Regions from separate parts of the Paenibacillus pasadenensis genome, predicted to be linked through region 3. Evidence: riboswitches for the same ligand, from Rfam matches in the RefSeq annotation. Region 3 holds a riboswitch; each other region holds the start of a gene.
What was found. Region 3 has a riboswitch for cyclic di-AMP ahead of B8V81_RS00125 (resuscitation-promoting factor). Riboswitches for the same ligand answer to the same signal wherever they lie in the genome.
Positions count from the first base shown of each region.

Region 1: another riboswitch for cyclic di-AMP. It lies ahead of B8V81_RS04605 (C40 family peptidase); the one in region 3 lies ahead of B8V81_RS00125 (resuscitation-promoting factor).
Region 2: another riboswitch for cyclic di-AMP. It lies ahead of B8V81_RS19060 (hypothetical protein); the one in region 3 lies ahead of B8V81_RS00125 (resuscitation-promoting factor).
Region 4: another riboswitch for cyclic di-AMP. It lies ahead of B8V81_RS10545 (C40 family peptidase); the one in region 3 lies ahead of B8V81_RS00125 (resuscitation-promoting factor).

Region 1 covers NZ_NFEZ01000003.1:176,649-181,878, forward strand. Annotated here, with positions in the region: gene B8V81_RS04590 (UxaA family hydrolase) at 1-59, opposite strand, end outside; gene B8V81_RS04595 (LacI family DNA-binding transcriptional regulator) at 222-1,232, shown strand; gene fosB (metallothiol transferase FosB) at 1,488-1,910, opposite strand; gene B8V81_RS04605 (C40 family peptidase) at 2,009-2,500, opposite strand; cyclic di-AMP (ydaO/yuaA leader) riboswitch at 2,505-2,638, opposite strand; gene B8V81_RS04610 (glycosyl hydrolase family 18 protein) at 2,952-4,262, shown strand; gene B8V81_RS04615 (AraC family transcriptional regulator) at 4,488-5,230, shown strand, end outside.
Region 2 covers NZ_NFEZ01000004.1:2,233,358-2,238,587, reverse strand. Annotated here, with positions in the region: gene kdpB (potassium-transporting ATPase subunit KdpB) at 1-689, opposite strand, end outside; gene kdpA (potassium-transporting ATPase subunit KdpA) at 720-2,387, opposite strand; gene B8V81_RS26310 (potassium-transporting ATPase subunit F) at 2,412-2,492, opposite strand; gene B8V81_RS19060 (hypothetical protein) at 2,593-3,024, opposite strand; cyclic di-AMP (ydaO/yuaA leader) riboswitch at 3,187-3,385, opposite strand; gene B8V81_RS19055 (universal stress protein) at 3,714-4,370, shown strand; gene B8V81_RS19050 (FAD/NAD(P)-binding protein) at 4,468-5,230, opposite strand, start outside.
Region 3 covers NZ_NFEZ01000001.1:22,856-28,085, forward strand. Annotated here, with positions in the region: gene yabG (sporulation peptidase YabG) at 1-454, opposite strand, end outside; gene rsmA (16S rRNA (adenine(1518)-N(6)/adenine(1519)-N(6))-dimethyltransferase RsmA) at 542-1,420, opposite strand; gene rnmV (ribonuclease M5) at 1,417-1,965, opposite strand; gene B8V81_RS00125 (resuscitation-promoting factor) at 2,113-3,267, opposite strand; cyclic di-AMP (ydaO/yuaA leader) riboswitch at 3,504-3,727, opposite strand; gene B8V81_RS00130 (TatD family hydrolase) at 3,908-4,681, opposite strand; gene B8V81_RS00135 (HD domain-containing protein) at 4,695-5,230, opposite strand, start outside.
Region 4 covers NZ_NFEZ01000004.1:185,310-190,539, reverse strand. Annotated here, with positions in the region: gene B8V81_RS10560 (M1 family metallopeptidase) at 1-512, shown strand, start outside; gene B8V81_RS10555 (hypothetical protein) at 541-1,389, shown strand; gene B8V81_RS10550 (hypothetical protein) at 1,643-1,870, shown strand; cyclic di-AMP (ydaO/yuaA leader) riboswitch at 2,106-2,264, shown strand; gene B8V81_RS10545 (C40 family peptidase) at 2,270-2,773, shown strand; gene B8V81_RS10540 (cryptochrome/photolyase family protein) at 2,906-4,417, shown strand; gene B8V81_RS10535 (M15 family metallopeptidase) at 4,467-5,150, shown strand.

The DNA.
Region 1 (5,230 bases), on a different contig from region 3:
ACATGGTCGCGGACATCCATGACGATCGCGTCCGCTCCCGCTTCCAACGCATGCTCCATGCCTTCTCCTCCTCTTTGCGCCGGCAGACGACTTGGATCGGCTGGCCGCGCTCCTCGATTTGAGTTATCGGTAACTCAAATGTAAGCGACCTCATGCTTGCTGTCAATAGACCGCATTGGCTACAATGATTGCAGCTTGTAAAAAGGGAACGGAGGAGCTTCATGGTCACCATCTACGACATCGCCCGCGTGGCCGGCGTCTCCGCCATGACAGTGTCGCGGGTCATCAACGATACCGGCCGGATCAGCGAAGCGACGAGAAAGCGGGTCCGGCAGGTGATGGAGGAGCTGCAGTACGTGCCGAACTCCAACGCCCGCAGCCTCGTCCTGCAAAAGACGAATATCCTCTCCCTGCTCATTGCCGACATCGCCAACCCGTTTTATACGACGCTGGCGCGGGGGGCGGAGGATGCGGCCAAGCGGCTTGGCTATCGGCTGCTGTTCGGCAACAGCGACGAGGATTACGGCAAGGAAAAGGACTATGTGGACATGATCCTCTCCACGCGCGTGGACGGCGTGCTGTTCGCTCCGGCCGGCGACGGCTCCGCCCCGCATCTGCGGCTGCTGGAGCAGCACCGCATTCCCTATGTGCTGCTCGACCGGGACGTGCCCGGCATCCAGGCGGACCGCATCCTCGGCGAAAGCCGCGACGGGGCGCGCCGGCTCGTCGAGCATCTGATCGGACTCGGCCACGAGCGCATCGCGCTGGTGAACGGATCGGAGGACGTCTCCACCGCGCGCGAGCGCCATGCGGGCTATCGGGACGCGCTCAAGCTGAACGACCTCCCGTATGACGAGACGCTCGTCCGCCATCTCGACTATTCGGACGGCTTCAATCCGAGCGATCTCGACCCACTGCTGGCGTTGAGCTCCCCGCCGACGGCCATTTTTGCCGCCAACAACTTCCTCGCGCTCGGCGTCATCCAGTCGCTGCGCGAGCGCGGCCTGGCTGTGCCGGACGATCTGTCGGTCGTCTGCTTCGACGATCTCGGCTTCGCCAGCATTTTGAGTCCGTTCCTGACGGTGGCCGCGCAGCCGGCCTATCAGTTCGGCGCGCTCGGCCTGGAGCGCCTCGTCGACCGGATCGAAAACGGCGACGGCAGCGGCCCGCGCACGCTCATCCTGCCGGCGGAGCTGATCGTGCGCTCGTCGAGCCGCAAGCGAGAGCGATGAAAGCAGCTGCGCGGTAGGCCTGGAGCCTGGAGCGGCGCTGCCGTTCGCGAATCCGAGCGGCGAGAAGCCGCGGCTCTGCCGTTCGCGAACCCGAGGAGCGAGAGGCTGCGGCGCCAGAGGCGGCCATGCGACAAGGGGCTGTCCCGACGTCCGTTTCACGGATGCCGGGACAGCCCCTTGTTCCTTTCTGTCCGCGAGCGAGGCTTCTAAGCGCTAACGAAACGACTGCGCGGGCCTATGAGCCATGCGGAGCCTCTAGTCAAAAAACTCCATATGCGGCTTGGTCTGGCGATAATAGGCCATCCGGTCCGCCAGCGTGCCGGTATGGAATTCGAACTTGTGGCCGTCGGGGTCTGCGAAGTAGACCGAGCGCCGGTCACGCTCGTCCCGCTCCCGTCCCGGCAAGATGTCCGCGCCGATGCGCCGCAGCCGGGACACCGCCTCGTCGAACTCCTCCTCTTTAATGGAAAAGGCGATATGCGTATAAGACAGACGGATCTCCTCGCGCGGGAGATCCTTTTCTTCGTTCAAGGCGAGCCACAGACCGTCCAGATCGAAATAAGCGGTCGACCGTCCGCGCACGAGCAGCTTCGCGCCGAACGCCTCCCGATAGAACGCGATCGACCGCTCCAGCGACGAGACGCTGAACAGCAGATGATTAAGGCCTTGCAGCTTCATGATGGACTCCTCCTCCTCCTGTATCGCCAACGGCTCCCCTGCGGGTCCGGATGCAAAAAGTCCCGGCAGCCAAGCTGCCGGGACTTCAACGACCATGCTTATTCTTCGCCGGCGACGTCCTCGCCGTCGTCCTCGCCGATCATCTTGCTGTAGTCCTCGCCGGTGACGACGCGGCGGGCGGTGACGTACCGCTTGGCGTAGTAGGAATCGCTCAGCTTCGTGTAGCGCACGCCCTTGCTGGAGGCGTGGGCGAACTTGCCGTCGCCGACGTAGATGCCGGCATGCGAGATGCCGCGGCCGCTCGTATTGAAGAAGACGAGATCGCCGGGACGAAGATCGTCCTTGTCCACTTTGGAGCCGACCTGAGCCTGCGACTTGGACGTGCGGGGCAGCTTGACGTCGAACTGGTTGAAAATATGGCGGACGAAGCCGGAGCAGTCGAAGCCGGCTGTCGTCGTGCCGCCGTATTTGTAAGGCGTGCCGATGACTTTTTTGATCGCGCTGTCGAGATCCGGCGTATTCGCGAACGCGCTGCTGCTGAACGTCAGAAGCAGAACCAGGCCAAGCATGGACAGGATGACTTTCTTCACAAGTTGCTTCTCCCTTCGGATGCCTACGAAGTTAGCTGTGGGTTCGGTTGAAGGTTCCCTAGAATCCTCTCTTGCAAGATTCATTCACCCGGTATGGTTCCCCCGTTTTTCTTCTCGAAAATTCGGCATGATGATTCATCATTTTTATTAAAGGTTAATATTCGTAGTTTTTTGTCGAATCCCTGCCCGGGAAATATTAGAAGTCCCTCATCAAATCCCTTACTTTTCTCATAAATCAGCCTAGGCCCTTCTGCTCATATCATCGAATGGACGCGATTTTCGCCCCTGTCCTCCTGCCCAGAGGAAGAAATGGATATTTCCCCCTGCCATTCTGAGAAACTATCCTTTAAGCGTTATGAATTTAATAGGATAATAGTGGAACTCTTCGAGTGAAAGGAGGCCGCCTGCCGAATTCCGCTTTTTTATCCTACTTTTGAAAAGGAGGACTTTCATGTCCGCAAAATCCCGCACTTCCACCCCCCGCTTCCAGGCTTTGCGCGCGCTGCTGCTCGCCGTGTTCCTGATCGGCTCGATCGTGCCGGGCTCGCTCGCCGTCCGCACCGCCCATGCCGCCGATGCCTGCACCGGCGTCTCCGCCTGGTCGGCCTCGGCGATCTACACCGCGGGCCAGAAAGCCGTGTACAGCAGCACGCTGTACGAAGCGAAGTGGTGGACGACGAACGAGCGCCCCGACCTGTCCGGCCCATGGGGCGCATGGAAATCGCTCGGCGCCTGCTCGTCCGCTCCGACTCCGACGCCGACTCCGACCAAGACGCCTTCGCCTAGCGCGACGCCGACTCCGACGCCCGGCGCTCCGGGCGGCAAGATTACCGGCGCCTACGTCGCCGACTGGCATTTCCCGAACGTGAGCACCGTGCCGGCCGAAAAGCTGACGCATGTGTTCTACGCCTTCGCCGACGTGGCCAACAACGGCGTGAGCGGCGGCGACGCCTCCAAGCTCGCCCAGCTGACGACGCTGCGCAGCAAAAATCCGAGCCTGAAGGTGCTCGTCTCCGTCGGCGGCTGGGGCCGCTCGCAAGGCTTCGCCGGCGCGGCCTCGACCGACGCCAGCCGGACGGCGTTCGCGAACAGCGCCCTTTCCTACATCCGCGCCAACAAGCTGGACGGCGTCGACATCGACTGGGAATACCCGGCCGCCGGCGACAAGCAGAACTATACGCTGTTCATCCAAAAGCTCCGTTCGGTGCTTGACGCAGGCAGCGCAGCGGACGGCCGAGGCAGCAACAAGTACCAGCTGACCGCCGCCGTAGGCGCTTCGGACTACGGCCTCGGCAACATCGACATCGCCGCCGTGCAGCCGTCGTTCGACTTCCTGAACGTGATGACCTACGACATGCAGGCCGGCTCGGGCACGCATCATACGGCGCTTTACAACTCCTCGCGCGCCAGCTACAGCGTCGACACCGCCGTCAAGCTGCTCAAGAGCAAGGGGCTGCCCGCGTCCAAGCTGGTCATCGGCGGCGCGTTCTACTCCCACGGCACGGCCGACTATACGTACGACGAGCTCAAGGCCGGCTTCATCAACAAAAACGGCTGGACGCGCCAATGGGACGATGCGGCCAAGGCTCCGTATCTGACGAACAGCGGCGGCGGCTTCCTCAGCTACGACGACACGCAGTCGCTAGCCGAAAAGGTCAAGTACCTGAAAGCGAACAGCCTCGCGGGCATCATGTTCTGGGAGTACGGGCAGAACTTGGACGGCGAGCTGCTGGGAGCGATCCACACGGCGCTGAATTCCTGACCGCCTCGCCCGGCATGACGGCAGGCGCGGAGAAATGCCGCTGGTCCAAACGGACCTGCGGCATTTTCGCCTTTTCGCCTGCCGCGGCTCGCTTGACGCGCGGACGCATCGTCTCCGGCGGCTTGCCGCCGCTCGTTTTTCTCCCAAGCGCCTACCGCAGGTGGACAGCGCCGCCCGTCCGCTTTACGATGGATTCATTCAGCATGGAGGAAGGGACGGGCGCATATGGCGAGAAACGAGGGCTACGGCATCTACGGGTTCCGCTTCCAGGAGAGCGCGGAGCTGCCGCTTTGCAGCCTGTTCGCGGTCGGCCGTGAGGCGATCGACTCGACGGACTACGACTGGGACGGGGAGAAGAGGACCGACGGCCCGCTCCTGCTTTTCCAATATACGACGAGCGGCGAAGGAATCTACGAGAGCGGCGGCGAACGCCGGCTGGCGGCGGGAGAAGCGTTCATGACGGAAATTCCCGGGCGTCACCGCTACCGCTATCCGGGAGGAAAGGAGCCGTGGGAGTTCTATTTCGTTCTCCTCCGGCCGACGCATGCGCAGGGCTTGTGGGACTACGTCAAAAGCAGGACCGGCCCCTTTCCCCGCCTGTCGGCGGACAGTCCGCCGATCCTGCTGCTGCGCGATCTGTTCCAGCGCGCCAGCGCGGGCGGAATATCCGATCCGTTCGTCGCCTCCTCCTGCGTGCACGCCTTTCTCGTCGAGCTCTGCCGCTGGGCGTCGACCGGCGCCCGGCCGGAGACGGACTGGCCCGCTGCGATCCGCGAAGCGGCCGACTGCATGCGGACGCGCTATGCCGACATGATCAGCCAGCATGAGCTGGCCGACCGAGTCGGCTTGTCCCGATTCCACTTCGTCCGCAGCTTCGCCCGCCATGCCGGCGTGACGCCGGCGCAGTACCTCGCCCGCGTGCGCATCCAGAAGGCCGTGGAGCTGCTCGGCTCGACGGACTGGAGCAT
Region 2 (5,230 bases), on a different contig from region 3:
ATCAGGAAAATAAGCGTCAAGCTCGTCAGCACCGTGCTGAGCGCGATCTCGTTCGGCGTCTTCTGCCGCTTCGCTCCCTCGACGAGAGCGATCATGCGGTCGAGGAACGACTCGCCCGGATCGCTCGTCATGCGGACGCGGATCGAGTCGCTGAGCACCTTGGTCCCTCCGGTGACGGAGGAGAAGTCGCCTCCCGCCTCCTTGATGACCGGAGCGGACTCGCCGGTGATCGCGGACTCGTCGACGGACGCGAGTCCCTCGATGACCTCGCCGTCGCCGGGAATCCACTGGCCGGCCTCGACGCGCACGACATCGCCCTTGCGCAGCTCGCTCGCCGGCACCTCCTTGAGGCCCGCCGAGCCGCTCTCGCGGAAGGCGACGACGTCGCGCTTGGAGCGCTTGAGCGAGTCGGCCTGCGCCTTGCCGCGGCCTTCCGCCAGCGCCTCCGCGAAGTTCGCGAACAGCAGCGTCACCAGCAGGATCGCGGCGACGACGACGTTGAACCAGGCCGGCGTGCCGCCCCCGAACGCATCCGGGACGACGGCGAGCAGCAGCGTGACGGCGAAGCCGATCTCGACGACGAACATGACCGGGTTGCGGACCATCACCCGCGGATCCAGCTTCAGGACCGATTCCTTCAGAGCCTGGCGGACGATCGGTCCGCCAAGCGTCGATCTATTTTGGCTCATGGCTAGCTCTCCTCTTTTCTGTCCGTTCGGCTATGGCTTCAGCGTCAGCTGCTCGGCGATCGGCCCCAGCACGAGGCTCGGGAAGTACGTCAGCGCGCCGACGATGAGCACGGTGCCGAGAAAGACGGCGCCGAACGTAGCCGAATCGGTGCGGAACGTGCCGATCGTCTCCGGCACGGCCTTTTTGGCGGCGAGCGAGCCCGCGACCGCAAGCAGCGTGATGATGGAGACGTACCGCCCCAGGTACATGACGATGCCGGTGCTGAGGTTCCAGAACGGCGTATTGTCGCCTAGTCCCTCGAAGCCGGAGCCGTTGTTGGCCGCGGACGACGTGAACTCGTAGAGCGCCTGGGTAAGGCCATGGTAGCCCGGGTTCGAGATCGTATCGGGATAAGCATAAAGAGCGGCGGCCGTCGGCAGCAGGATGAGCGCCGGCTGCACGAGCAGCGTCAGCGCGATCAGCTTCATTTCGCGACCCTCCAGCTTCTTGCCGAGAAACTCCGGCGTCCGGCCGACCATCAGGCCGGAGAGAAACACCGCCATCAGCGCGTACAGCAGCACGTTCATGAGGCCGACGCCGGAGCCGCCGAACACGGTGTTCAGCATCATGTTCATGAGCGGCACCATGCCGCCGAGCGGCGTGAACGAGTCGTGCATCGAGTTGACGGCGCCGGTTTCGGAGGCGGTCGTCACGACTGAATAGAGCGCGGATTGCGGCACGCCGAAGCGGGTTTCCTTTCCTTCCATGCTTCCTTGGCCGGAATCATAGCCGAGCGCCGCGATCGCGGGGTTCGCCTCCTGCTCGGCCGTCAGCGAGACGCCCAGCATGACGACGAACAGCAGCGCCATGGAGACGAACAGCACCCGCCCCTGCTTCGGATTGCCGACGAGCTTGCCGTACGCGAACGGCAGCGCCGTCGGCACGAGCAGCATGAGCAGCATCTGCAATAGGTTGCTGATCGCGTCGGGGTTTTCGAACGGATGCGCGGAGTTGACGCCCATATGGCCGCCGCCGTTGTTGCCGAGCTCCTTGATGGCGAGCAGCGAGGCGACCGGACCGCGCGCGATCGTCTGCTCCCCGCCCTCCAGCGTCTGCGCGGCGGCAGACGGCTCCAGCGTCTGCGGCACGCCGAGCGCGACGAAGACGAGCGCCAGCACAAAAGCGATCGGCAGCAGCACCCGCGTGATCGAGCGCACGAGATCGACGAAGAAATGGCCCATCGGCTTGCCGGCCAGCCCTCTCATGAACGCCATCGCCGCGCACAGCCCCGTCGCCGGCGAGACGAACATCATGAACACGATCGCGATCATTTGGGACAGATAGGATAAGCCGCTTTCGCCGCTGTAATGCTGCAGGTTCGTATTGGTCATGAAGCTGATCGTCGTGTTGAACGCGAGCCGCGGCTCCATGTTCGCGATCCCGCTCGGATTGAGCGGGAGATAGGCTTGCGTGCGGAAGACGGCGTAGACGAGCAGCAGCATGACGCCGTTGCTGACGATCAGCGCCGCGGCGTAGGCTTTCCAGCTCTGGCTTCCGGGGCGGATGCCCCCGAGGCGGTAGATCAGCCGCTCCGCCGGGCCGAAGACGCGGTCGAGGCCGGTCGGCTCCAGGCTGTAGGCCCGATAGAGATACAGCCCCGCCGGCTTGGCCAGCAGCAGCACGAGCAGCAGCGTGATTGCGATGGATAGTCCTGCCATCATGGGAGGTGGCTCCTTCTTGGGTCAGAATTGGTCGGGGTGAAGCAAGACGTAGACGAGGTAGAGGAACACGGCCGCGACGACAACCCACAGGAGCGCGATCATCGTTCCTCGCGTCCTTCCTGCGCCTGCTTGCCGCACCAGGCGAGCAGGCCGAGCATCGCGGCGGTCAATCCGATCAGCAAGGCGAGCATGCCGATATCCATCATGTGAATGGCTCCTTGTCTTGGCGGGCTTCGTCCTGAATGAGGTAAAAGACGTCCTGCCCGTTTGTATGAATGACATAATCCGCTCCGAGCGACTTGTAGACGCCGCCCGAGCCGCGGCCTTGCGTGACGACGAAGATGCTGCGGCCGGTCCAGCCGCGGAAAATCTGCACATAGCGGCAGCAGAGAGCGAGGCTGCTCTCGAACAGGTAGACGTTGCCGCATCGGCATTCAGGCGCCGGATTGCGGTCCTTTTCGGCCGTATCGATTTGCATGATTCGACCTAAGCCGAGGCGCTCCAGCCGCTGCCTTTCGCGGCGGCTGTTGACGACTGCGGCGCAAGGAATCCGCATGCGCTTCAGCTGCATCAGGAAGCGTTCGCCGGCCGCTGTGGCCGGCGAGACGAGTATCGTTTCGGGATCGAGATCCATGGTGGTTCTCCTTCGGGTGGCGAGGGCGGCGGACGGCTGCGGACCGGGATCCGCTTTGGAAAAAAGCGCGCAAAAAACCACAGAGGCAGCGGCCCCTGTGGTCTTGGTCAGATCACAAGCGTCATCATCCTCTCTCCCGATCGGAGCACGGCGCGCTATGGCGCGCGCCGCCTCCTGCGCTTACGAGGTTAGCTGTCGGATTCGGACGGTGAGAGTCGCCCTACCCGAGGGAGACGGATTCCATGGATCCGCTCCCCCAGGATTCACCCCTGGAGCCGCGGCGGCCGACTCTCACATCGGCGGCCGCAGGCTCCGCTTGGTTCCCCCGTTTTCCATTTCGGAAACTCAGCGTTGTCAAAAGCTGGTCTGGCTAGCTGAGACGAATCTTACACCCGGACTTTTCGGAAAGTAAAGCCGGGCCAGCGGCGAAAATCCGGCCGCGATCGCGCTTGTCGAGCAAGAAAGGCCGATCGATCTCCATTTCTCTCTCTGAATCTCGCTCATTCTCTCGAATTCATCTCGACGCATGCCAAAAACCCGCCTCCATCGCCGATTTCATTCTCGGCAAACGAAGGCGATGGTCGCGCTTACATGAAGCGGGACGGCTGAATTCCGCCTGCGCCGCCTTTTACAGACCGCCCTCTCGTCGCGTAGGATGAGCAGCAAAAAAAAGCGAAGGAGCAATTGCCATGCCCAAATCGGAACACATCCTCGTCTGCCTGTCGTACGGCCCGCACGGAGAGCGCCTCATCCGCCGCGGCGCCGAGCTTGCCGCGGCGGCGGGCAGCCGCTTGGTCGTCCTGAGCGTGGTGTCGGACGTCGAGGCGGCGCCCGGCTCGGCGCAGGAGGAATGGCAGCGCGTCTGGCGCGAGGCCGCGGCCGAAGCAGGCGCGGAATTCCGGGCGGTGCCGTCCGCAGGCCGCAAGGCCGTCGACGTGATCGCGCATACGGCGATGATCGAGCGCATGACGCAGATCGTCGTCGGCCAGCCCGTGCCGACGCGCTGGGAGGAGCGGTTCCACGGCTCCTTCGTCGACGCGCTGCTGCGCCGGATCGGCCAGACCGATCTGCATGTCGTCGCCGTGCAGCGGCTGGACGAGGAGCTGGAGCGGACCCATGAGCGCGGCGTCCGCGTCGCGGTCGCCGCGCGGGACGGCGGCTACGTCATCCAGAGGACCTTGGACAAGAATGGATGCTCCGGCGTCTTTTTCCGCAGCCGCGATACCGAGTTCGAGCATGGCCTGCTGAAGCTCAAGGACGGCAGCAGCCGCAGCCGCGCCTTCAAGGTGCGTCACGGCGCCGTCGTCGATCCCGAATTCCCGGCCTTCTGGCGGAGCAGAAGCTAGGGCGTGTTTGCATAACCCGAAGCGGGATTGCAAACACGCCCTAAGGAGACGTTTTTACGCGATTTTTATTTGGCAGACCGGGTCGCCGGGCGTAAGATCAGCTTAACGAATCCATCCAGCCCGTGAACTCCAGCTCGTCGTACCGGTAGAACTGATCCAGAATCCGCTCGCGATCGTCGAGGAACAGCCCGCCCGCGACCTCCGACACGAGCTTCGGTATCGCATGGCGCATGCCCGACAGCGCGGAGGCGGATAGGCCGCAACTGATCATCGCGGAGTAGTTGAACGTGTGAAGGCCGTGCAGCCGCGACGCGCCCTCCTCGTCCCGGCTCGTGAAGGCGAAGCCCGGCGTCAAATACGGATGGGCGTCGAGCACCGGGCTGGCGATGTCCGCCGGCGCCTCGTACCGGTCGCCCCAGCGGGCGATATGGCGCTCGACCAGCCGCAGCTCGGGACGCAGCGCCGGGTCGGTCAGCAGCCCGGTGCTGACGACGAGGAAGTCGAACGACTCCTCGCCCTGCGGCGTCGTCACGACGGCCCGCTCTCCTTCCGTCCGCACCGCGAGCCAGGGCGCTCCGACATGGAGCCGGAAGCCCGGCCAGGCGGCCGCCCGCTGGAACGTGTCGTTCGTCGGCGGCTGGTTGTGCTTGAAGAAATGCGCCATGACGGCGTACTTGTCCTCGTCGGACAGCCGCGGGAAATGCTCGATCATGCCCGAGTGCTCCATTTGCCGGATCGGATTGATGCGCGGCAGCTCCGGCCGGCGGACGAATACATGCGCCTCCGCGACGCCCGCGGCCAAGGCGAAGCTGGCGTTGTCGAACGCCGACGCGCCTCCGCCGAGCACGGCGATCCGCTTG
Region 3 (5,230 bases):
CGATGTCCGGCTTGACCTGCGGGAGCAGACGATAGAGCAGGTCCGCCATCTGGTTCTCCGCCACGTGCAGCCCTTGAGCAGGCACGTTCATCTGGTTGTACAACTGCATGCTCTTGCGCATGTAGTTCGCATCTCCATCGAGATGCAGCACCTTGCCCGGCAGGTCGAAATACGCATGCTTCTCTTCCGGTCGGTAGTCGAGCTCGCTGGCGAAGGCATGGTCGATGAGTTCCGCGCTCATGCGCCGGTTCGAAGCCTTCACCTTGCTTCTCAGCGATTTCGTGACGCCCAGCTCCTCCGGGTTCGCTACCTTCTCCAGGTCGGCGAGCGGCGCGTCCGCGAGCAGACGGTAATCCGATCCTTTAAGTATGGCCGTATCCCCATAAACCGCCTCCACCCGGAAAAGCACGTCTCCTCCATAGGATCGCCGAACGACAAAATCCCCAGTTTCCACTGTGCCATCACCTCTAGCCTCAGCCTATGGGCAATGAGGGCGAATGGTGACAGCCGGATCGGAAACCGGGGGGTTCAAATCATCAGGTCAGGCTTGCTTCAGGCCTTCCCGCTCGAGGGCCGCCGCGAGCGCGGCATACTCCGGCAGCGAGAGCGTCTCGCCGCGGCGCACCGGGTCGATGCCCGTCTCCTGCAGGACGCGGGTCAGCTCCTCGCGCCGGTTTTTGCCGAGCCAGGACGACAGGTTGTTGTGGATCGTCTTGCGCCGCTGCGCGAAGCACGCCTGCACCGTGCGGAAGAAGAAGTCCTCGTCGGCCACCTCGACCGCAGGCTTGTCCCGCATCGCCAGCTTGATGACCGCCGAGTCGACGTTCGGCTGCGGGATGAACACCGTATGCGGCACGATGCAGACCAGCTCCGGCACCGCGTAGTACTGCACCGCCACGCTGAGGCTGCCGTAGGCTTTGGTGCCCGGCTTCGCCGCCATCCGCTCGGCGACCTCCTTCTGGATCATGACGACGATGTTCTCCAGCGGCAGCCGCTGCTCGAGCAGCTTCATCAGAATCGGCGTCGTCACGTAATAGGGCAGGTTGGCGACGACGCTGACCGCGCTCGTCTCCGCGAACTTGTCGCGGAACAGCTGCTGCAGGTCGAGCTCCAGCACGTCGGCATGCACGACCGAGACATGCTCCTCCGCTCCGAGCACCTCCTGCAGGATCGGGATGAGGCGCTGGTCGATCTCGACCGCGGCGACCGCTTTCGCCTGGCGGGCGAGCTGCTCGGTCAGGGCGCCGATGCCGGGACCGATCTCGAGCGCGCCTTTCGTCTTGTCGAGCCCTGCGGCCGACACGATCTTGTTCAGGATGTTCGGGTCGATCAGGAAGTTCTGGCCCAGGCTCTTCTTGAAGGAGAATCCGTGCCGCTCGATGATTTCCTTCGTCCTTCTCGGTGTCGCTACATCGGTCATGATCCGATTTCCTCCTTCATCTGCTCCAGCGCCTCGCGGAACTCCTTCCGGCTGATCCGGAAGCTTGCGCAGCGCTTCATGAACTGCTTGCCGTTGCAATAGCCGATGCCGAGCCGATTGCCCATGAGCAGCCGGCGCCGCGCGGCATCCGGATGGACGAGCAGCCCCGCCTCCATCAGATCGGCATGGGTGATTTCCGGCTCGCCGGCCGCGCCTTCCGTACGCACGGATGCGAGCGCGCGCCGCACCGCCTCCGGCGAAGCGTTCTCGACGCCGATGTCTCCGCGGTAAAGGGCGTCCTCCTGAGGCAGGAACGCATGCTTGCAGCCGGGAATGCGCTGAGAGACGATCTTGCGGATGCGTTCCCCGGCGTGGTCGGGGTCGGTGAAGATGATGACGCCGCGCCGCTCCATCGCCAGCTCGATCCGGCGGAGCACCTCCTCGCCGACAGCCGAGCCGTTCGTCTCGATCGTATCGGCCTCGACGGCCCGCTTGACCGCCGTCGTGTCGTCCTTGCCCTCGACCACGATGATTTCCTTGATCACTGGCTTGTCTCCTTTGGTTCCGCTTGCTTGCGACAGGGTAAAAGATCACAACTAGCTTTGACCCTTTCGCCGTCCCTTACTCCCCGCTATTTCCTTATAAACGCCCAAAACGGGCCGCTGAAAAACAGCGGGCCCGCTCGCAAAAGATCAGCTCAGCTTCGGCTTGGTCGGTCCAAGGACATAGACCGTATAGCCTCGCTTCTTGCCGAATTTTTTCACGTAGGATTCACTTTCGTAGAACACGTCGATTTTCTTGCCGTTGATCGCTCCGCCCGTATCTTCGGCGCGGCGGAAGCCGATGCCTTCTATATACACCCACCATCCCAGCGGGATGACGTCCGGGTCGACTGCAATGGTGCGCCCTTCGGACACTTTCGCTCCGGAGGCGGTGACGCCGTAACCGGGGTCGCCTTTGGATTTGCCCGTGGAGGCGAATCCGGCGGTATACGCGGTCAGGGTAACGTTGGTGAGAACTTTCTTGGCTTTGAGATCGAGACCGGATTTGGTCTGAGCTAGGGCTGGAGATGAGGATGCCGCGGTCAGGACCGCTGGCTTCGGTTTGGGCTTTTCCTTGGTTCCCACCGCCACGACCTTGCTGACGGCTTGTTTCTCCATGGATTTGGCGAGCAGAGTCTTCGTGACCAGTTTGCCGTCCTGGTACACCTTTTCGAAGGTTTTGACGAGTTGGCCGTTCTGGCCGGCCTTCACCATCTTGAGCTGCCCCTTTTCCAGGGTAGCGTCCTGCTTGCGGACGACGGTGAACGGGATGTCGTGCTTGGTCGTAATCTGATGCTTGTCGATTCTCATGACGCGGATCGTCATGTTGGCTTTCAGCTTGCTTTCGGAGCTCGGGAATACTTTATCCTGCTCCCGTACGGCAATATTGGATTCTCCGATCGCCGCTTCCACGGTCTTTTTGGTGGTCTTCACCTGCAGGGCCTTGCCGTCGGCAAGAATCGTCACCGGCACCGCCTGGTCGATCACGATGCGGTCGCCCTCCTGAAGCGCGGCGCCGAGCGGAATCGACAGCTCGTCATGCGGTCCGACCGCGATCGCCTGCTCCTCCAGCAGCTGCTGGAGCGAGGAATGGCTCGTGCTTACGATTTTCTCCTGCCCGTTCAGCACCAGAGAGACGCTTTTTTCCGACGTCCCTTTCAGCAACACCAAAAACATGAAAGTCATTGCGAGTGAGATCGTTATGCTAAGGATAATCAAACGCAGGTTGTCATGCTTCCATCGCCATTGGAAAGACTTGCTGGATGATCGTTGTACATGGGTTTCCTTTAAAGGGATAGCGCCCACTTCTTCGGTCCTCCTTACATAGCCCCGCCGCCTCGTGTTACGCATGATAATTCAAGACGCGACTATTAGGTTTTGTACGTGCCGAGCAGCACGCCGCTGGCAGCCTCGCCTCACCTCCACCGTTAACCCTATGTCGACGTATAATTCATTATTCAAACAAAAAGAAGCCGTCGACAGAGGATCTGTTTCGTGGCTTCCCGGGTGGTCACGATCAGGTGGAAGTGGAGCACGAGGTTGATCTCTCTTATATGCGCTTACGAGGTTAGCTGACGGGTTCGGGCAAGAGAGCTGCCCTATCGGCTCAAGGACCCTGCTCGTGGTCCCGGCGAATTCACCCCTGGAAAAGTACAGCTTGTCTGGCGGTCAAGCGTCATCCCTTCGGTATGTACGGCTTGCGTCCCCTTCTGCTGCGATGGTTCCCCCGCTCCCCCCGTTCGGGGAGATTAAGCGAATGATGAAAATCCTGCATCACTCAAAGCTCTGTGTTGAATCATACCGTTTCCTTCAAGCGATTGTAAAGACACGATAAAATCCTCTGAGATTCAAAATCGAGGGTTTTCGGGCGATGACGGACGTTTTATTCAAGGAAAGGTCAATCTTTCTCCTCCACAAGTCTTTTTTCATCCGATATCACGCCATTTTAAGAAATTTGGAAACATTTTCTTGCATTTGCCGATGTGATGGAAACGATTTCTTCTACAGATTTACCTTTTATTTCCGCAGCCGTTTCGGCCACGAGCGTGACGAAAGAGGTTTCGTTCCGCTTGCCGCGATGGGGGTGCGGAGCGAGGTAAGGAGAGTCCGTTTCGAGCAGCAATCGGTCCATCGGCACTTGCGCGAGCACCTCTTTGGGAACCCTTGCATTTTTGAACGTGACCGGTCCGCCGAAGGAGATGTAGAAGTTCATGTCGAGGCACTGCTTCGCCGTTTCCCAGCTGCCGGAGAAGCAGTGCATGATGCCTCCGACCTCCTCCGCTTTCTCCTCGCGGAGGATGCGGACGACATCCTCATGGGCGTCGCGGTTATGGATGACGATCGGCTTGCGGCATCGCTTGGCGATCGCGATCTGGTCGCGGAACGCCTGCTGCTGGACCTCCTTCGGCGAGGTGTCCCAGTAATAATCGAGCCCGATTTCTCCGAGCGCGGCGACCTTCGGATTGCTCATCAGCGACTCGATCCAGGCCAGATCGCCCTCGCGCAGATCGGCCGTGTCGGTCGGATGCCAGCCGACGATGGCGTAGACGAAGGGATAAGATTCGGCAAGCTCCAGCGTCGTCGGGATCGTTTCCCGGTTGAAGCCGACATTGAACAGCAGCTCCACGCCGGCTTCCCGCGCGCGCTGAATCGCTTCGGCGCGGTCGTTGTCGAATTTCGGTGAGTCCATATGGGTGTGCGTGTCGATGATTCCTTTCATGGTTCGACTCCTTTCATGCTTCGCCGCTCTGCTCCAAGCCCAGACGGGCCGCCGTACGCGGCTTCAGCTTATGCCGGATCCGTCCGGCGGCTTCTTCATCATAATACAGGCGGTAATGGCCTCGGTGCATGCCCGTGATCGAGGGAACGACATCGGAGCGCAGCGAGATTTCCGTTACGGCTCCGCTCGGCTCGAGCAGCAGGATGGGTGGCTTGCCCCTTCCTCCATCGGTCAGGCCCTCGGTCGCGGATCGATACACATGATAAGGAAGATCGTACGGGAAATCAATTTCAAGCTCATAGCCCGGATCCATTCCCGCCGCCGCCATTTCCTCGAAGCACAGCTGCGCTTCTGATTCATGCTCTTTCTCGAAGGTTATATACTTGTACAATTTGCGATGAAGGAACCGCGAGCACAGCTGCGACAGCAGCTTGTCCTCCTCTTCCGTCCATGCCACGAACGCCGTCTGCACGAGCGCCTCGTCGAGCTTCAGGTAGGAAGGAACATCGAGCTGGCCTTGGAACAGCTTGACGATCGGATCCGGAATCC
Region 4 (5,230 bases), on a different contig from region 3:
TGATGAACAAGATCCTGCGGACGTATTTCAACCAGTACAAATTCAAGCATCCGACGACGGCCGACTTCAAGCGGGTCGTGGAGCAGGTGACCAAGGACAGCTGGGACGACTACTTCAGCCAGTTCGTCTATGGCGGCCAGACGGCCGACTACGCGGTCGACTCGATCCGCGTCTCCCCGCTGGAAAGCGGCGGCGGCAAGCCCGGCTACGAGTCGCAGGTCGTCATCCGCCGCCTCGACGGCGTATACGGCCCGGTGAACATCCGCTTCCGCTTCGCCGACGGACGGACGATCGAGCGCATGTGGGACGGCGTGGAGGCCGACACGAGCTTCAAGCTGACCTCCTCCTCCCCGCTGCTGTGGGCGGCGGTCGATCCGGATCGGCTCAACGTGCTGGACAACCGGCAGATCAACAACTTCCTGCGCGCCGAGGCGCCGGCGGACCAGCGGGTGCGGATCAGCCTCGGCATCGTCAAGGCGCTGGAATGGCTCGCAGGAGCGTTCGCCTGGTGAGGGCGGCGGAAGAAAGGAGCGTGATCCCGTGTCCACCTATCTCAAGCAAGGCTGGGGGCTGACTGTCAAGCATCTGCCGATCGCCGCCTTCCTGTTCCTGTACCGGCTGCTGTGGGGCTTCTTCCTGTACCGGCTCGTCGACTCCGTCGTGCGCCCGCTCGTGCAGCGCTATCCCGGGGCGGACGGAGCCGCCACCGGCGCAGACGCGATCTTCTGGGCGGAGTCGCAGTTCCGGCTGCTCAAGACGGATCTGGCCCATCCGTATCTGTGGCTGCTGGGCGGACTGCTGCTCGCCCGCCTGCTGCTCGGTCCGCTGCTGAGCGCCGGACTCGCCTACTCCGTGCGGCATGCCGCGGAATCCGGAGCCGAAGGAGGCACGCGCTTCCTCGAGGGCATCCGCGTCTGCTGGAAGCCGTTCATCCTGCTCGCTGCCGCCGAGCTGACGCTCGCGCTCGCTCCGGCCGTCTGGCTTGCGCGGGAGGGCTTCCAACGCTTCCAGCACTACAGCTCGCTGCCGCAGCTGGCCGCGGACGCGCTGCCCTGGGCCGGAGCGTGGCTGCTCTGGATCGGACTGCTCCATGTGCTGATCCTCAGCCTGCAGTTCGGCGCGGCAAGCGGCCTGGGCGCAGGGGCGAGCTTCCGCCAGGCGCTGCGCCGCCTGCTGCCGCTGGCAGGCGTCAGCCTCGTCCTGCTGCTGCTGTCGGGCCTGCTGCAAGCCGGCGTCAGCGCTGGGGCGATGGCCTGGGCCGGCCTTGCCGCCATCGTCATCCAGCAAGGGTATCATTTCGTCCGCACGCTGATCGACGTCTGGATCCTCTCCGCGCAGTACAGCTGCTGGTCCGACAAGCCAGATGCCGGAGGACGTCAGGTTAGTTGACAAATCCGAATGTCCATCCTATAATTGTGTAAATTCTCTGACAATTTTGTCTTGTTTTTCGGACCCGAATGCGGTGTATATAACATCCAGGCCGGCCGCGCAGCGCCGCCCCGGCACCGCCCCGCGAACACCAAACCTTCATCTGCCGATGATCGTACGATCATCATCCGCAGCTTTAATGGAGCATAGAAGCCATCGAATGCAGGACATGCTAGAGGAGAGTTTCATTTTAGAGAGAGAGGAAAGATTGACCATGACCGAAAAAATCTACGCCTACTACGAGCAGCTGCATCAAGCGACCGGCGATCTGCTGGACCGCGCCGGCGCCTACCGGAACGCGCAGGAGCTGGAAGCCCTGCAGAGCGAGCACGCCCGCCTGCGCCCGGAAGGGCTCGACCTCAGCGAGGCCGCGCTGACCCGCCTGATGGGCATGCGCACGAAGCTGCTCACGTTGATGGAAAACTCGCTGTACACGGCCTGATCCCCCGATTCGGATCGCTCCGGCGCGAACGACGCGCCGACCGCAAAAGCGCCCCTCGCGAGGGGCGCTTTTTTTCGATGCGGCAGAGCCGAAGCGGCCCGCCGGCAGAGGCGTCGATTCGACTCCAGCCCCCGAAGCAAGCGCTGTCATTTGTCTCTTTCAACATGAGAATTATGAGAAAATGTCGGGAAAGGGAGGAAAATAGCTTAAAGAAAAGAATACCACTTCCAGAAGCAGTTCAAACATGCCGAGTTCCATGACTATGGAAACGGGGGAACCATCTCAGGGTGAATTGATTTCGCCCTCCTCGCCGCAAGGCAGGAAGGCCGAGAAATCATAGGGAACCTTCAACCGAACCCCACAGCTAACCTCGTAGGCTCTGGAAGGAGCACTTCAGCTTTGAAGAAGAAAGCCGCAGCAATCGCACTCGGACTTGCCCTGCTGTTCTCGGCAGGCGCGCAAAGCGCATCGGCAGGATCCAAAATGGACGGCGTCATCAGCGACGTCATCGGCACGCCGTACAAGTCGGCGGGCACCACCTCGAAAGGCTTCGACTGCTCGGGCTTCACGTCCTACGTGTTCAAGCAGTTCAAGATCACGCTCCCCCACTCGTCCGCGGCTCAATCGGCCATGGGCAAGAAGGTCGCCAAAGACGACCTGAAGGCGGGAGATCTCGTGTTCTTCAATACGAGCGGCAAGGGCGTCTCCCATGTGGGCGTCTACGTCGGCGACGGCAAGTTCGCTCACGCTTCCTCAAGCCGAGGCGTGACGATCAGCGAGCTGAGCGAGTCCTACTACGCCAAGCGCTATATGTCCGCCCGCCGCGTCATGGACGAAAAGACGTTCGAGAAGTACGCGGACGACGCTGCCGACCAGCCGGACGGCGGTCCGGACGTCGATTAAAAGCCTTTCGAAGTCGGACGAGCAGACCGCAGCAAGCCTCCCCTCGGAGCGCCTGCTGCGGTTTGTTTGCATTCCGGCAGGGTAGTACGGAAAGAGCATGATCGGCCGCGGCCGATCCAAGGAGGCAAGGACATGTATCTGTTCATCCACCGCAAGGATCTCCGAGCGGGCGATCTGCGCGCGTTCGACTACGCCGCCAGCCTTGGCATGCCGGGCATCCATGCGCTGATCCTCGACCCGGCGCAGCTCGGGGACGGCCGCGCCGAGTCCCATCCCGGACGGCATTTCCTGCGGGCGGCCGGTCTGCTGCTGCGGGATTATGCGGCGCAAGGAGCCGAGCTGCAGCTGCTGCACGGCAATCCCGCCCTCGTGCTGGACGAGCTGCTCGAGCGGGAGCCGATCCGCGAGGTCGTCGTCACCGCCGACCATACGCCTTATGCGCGGCGGCGGGACGAGCGGCTCGCCGCCGTCTGCCGCAGCCGGGGCGTGCGCTGGACGGCGCTGGAGGACGTGCCGCTCGCCGATCTGGACGCGTTCCAGGAGCAGACGGGAAGAAAAGAGCCGTACCGCGTGTTCACGCCGTTCTACCGGGCGTGGAACGGTTATGTCCGCTCGCGGCTCGCGCCGCCTCCGGCCGTCGCTGCCGGCGGCCTGCCGATCGCCCGGCTCTCCGGCGGCGGCAGCTGGAGCGTGCCGGGCGAGCTGGCCGGCCTGCTCGCGGCCCCCGTGCCGGAGGACGAGCGGCCCGAGCGGCAGCTGGAGCGGTTCCTCGGCGGCAGCCTGCAGGCGTACGAGGAGCTGCGCGACCGCTACGCGCTGGATGCCGGGAGCGGCCTCTCGCGCTGGCTGAACGTCGGCGCGCTGTCGGCCCGGCGCGCCTACGGCCTCGCCCTGGATGCCGCCCGGACCGAGGACGGGCGCGAGCCGCTTGCCTTCGGCGGAGCGGCCGACTGGCGGGCGGACGCCGCGGGCCAGCTCGAGCTGGCGCTGCCGGGCAGCGGCGAAGGCCCGGGCTCCGCGCCGCGCGATCCGTCGGCCGCGGCGGCGCGCTCCGGCGCGGAGAGCTGGATCCGCCAGCTCGCCTGGCGGGAGTTCTACCTGTACCAGGCGCGGTTCGACGCGGACTTTTTCCGCTATGAGGAGCAGGTCGACCTGTCCGGCCTGACGGAGCGGCATGCGGAGGCATGGCGGCAAGGCCGCACCGGCATCCCGCTCATCGACGCGGCGATGACGCAGCTGCGGACGACCGGCGAGCTGCCGAACCGGCTGCGCATGATCGCGGCGATGTTCCTGTGCAAAAACCTGCTGGCGCCGTTCACGGCGGGAGAGCGATGGTTCCGCGAGCAGCTGCTCGACTACGACGCTACGCTGAACCGCGGCGGCTGGCTGTGGAGCAGCTCGCTCGGCTTCGACGCCGCTCCGTACTTCCGCATCATGAATCCGGTCGTCCAGTCCAAGCGCTGGGATCCGGACGGCGCCTACATCCGGCGCTGGCTGCCCGAGCGGGCCGGATGGTCCGCCGCCGCCGTGCACGAGCCTTCGCCGCAGGCGGTCGTCGACCTCAAGGCGTCGCGCGCCCGCGCCATCGAGACGTACAAGCGGCTGCTCGCGAAGCCTTCCCGCCCGCTCGATCGTCTTCATTAGAACACATAGACAAGGCGCAACCAAGACTACGCCAGCGAAGGAGACGCACATGGGAATGCCTCGACCGACACCAGCCCCCGCCCGGGCAGACGCCCGCGCCGCCGTCCGGCGCAAGCCGCGACGCAAGCGGAGCCCGCTGGGCGGGCTGCTCATCGTCGCCGGACTGGCCGCCGGGACGCTCGCCCTGCTCAAGCTGGAGCTGCCGCGGGCGTTCGACAAGATCGTGCCGCAAGGCCTGTACCGCGACGTGCCGCCCGTCGCCGGCCTGCATCCCGAGGTTCGGGCGGCGAGCGAGCGGCTCGCCGCCCAGGCGAAGGCCGCCGGCATCGCCGTCGTGTTCACTGACGGCTTCCGCAGCGAGGCCGAGCAGGACGAGATCTACGCCCAGGGACGGGATCGCGAGGGCCGCATCGTCACCCATGCCAAGGGCGGCGAGTCGTTCCACAACTACGGGCTCGCGATCGACTTCGCCCTGAAGGACCGCTCCGGCGACATCATCTGGGACATGGAGTACGACGGCAACAAGAACGGCCGGGCCGACTGGCTCGAGGTCGCCGACATGGCCAAGCGGCTCGGCTTCAGCTGGGGCGGCGACTGGGAAGGCTTCAAGGACAACCCTCATCTGCAGATGGATTTCGGCTACTCGATCCGCGAGCTGCAGCTCGGCAACCGTCCGGACGGCTCGCTGCTCGCGGACGGCACGGCGAGCGGCCCGCCAGAGAAGGCGGAATAATTTACAAATAAACTATTTGCCGATAAACAACCCCGCATAAAGCCCTCTTAAGATAACGGATGAGCACTCGTTCATACCTA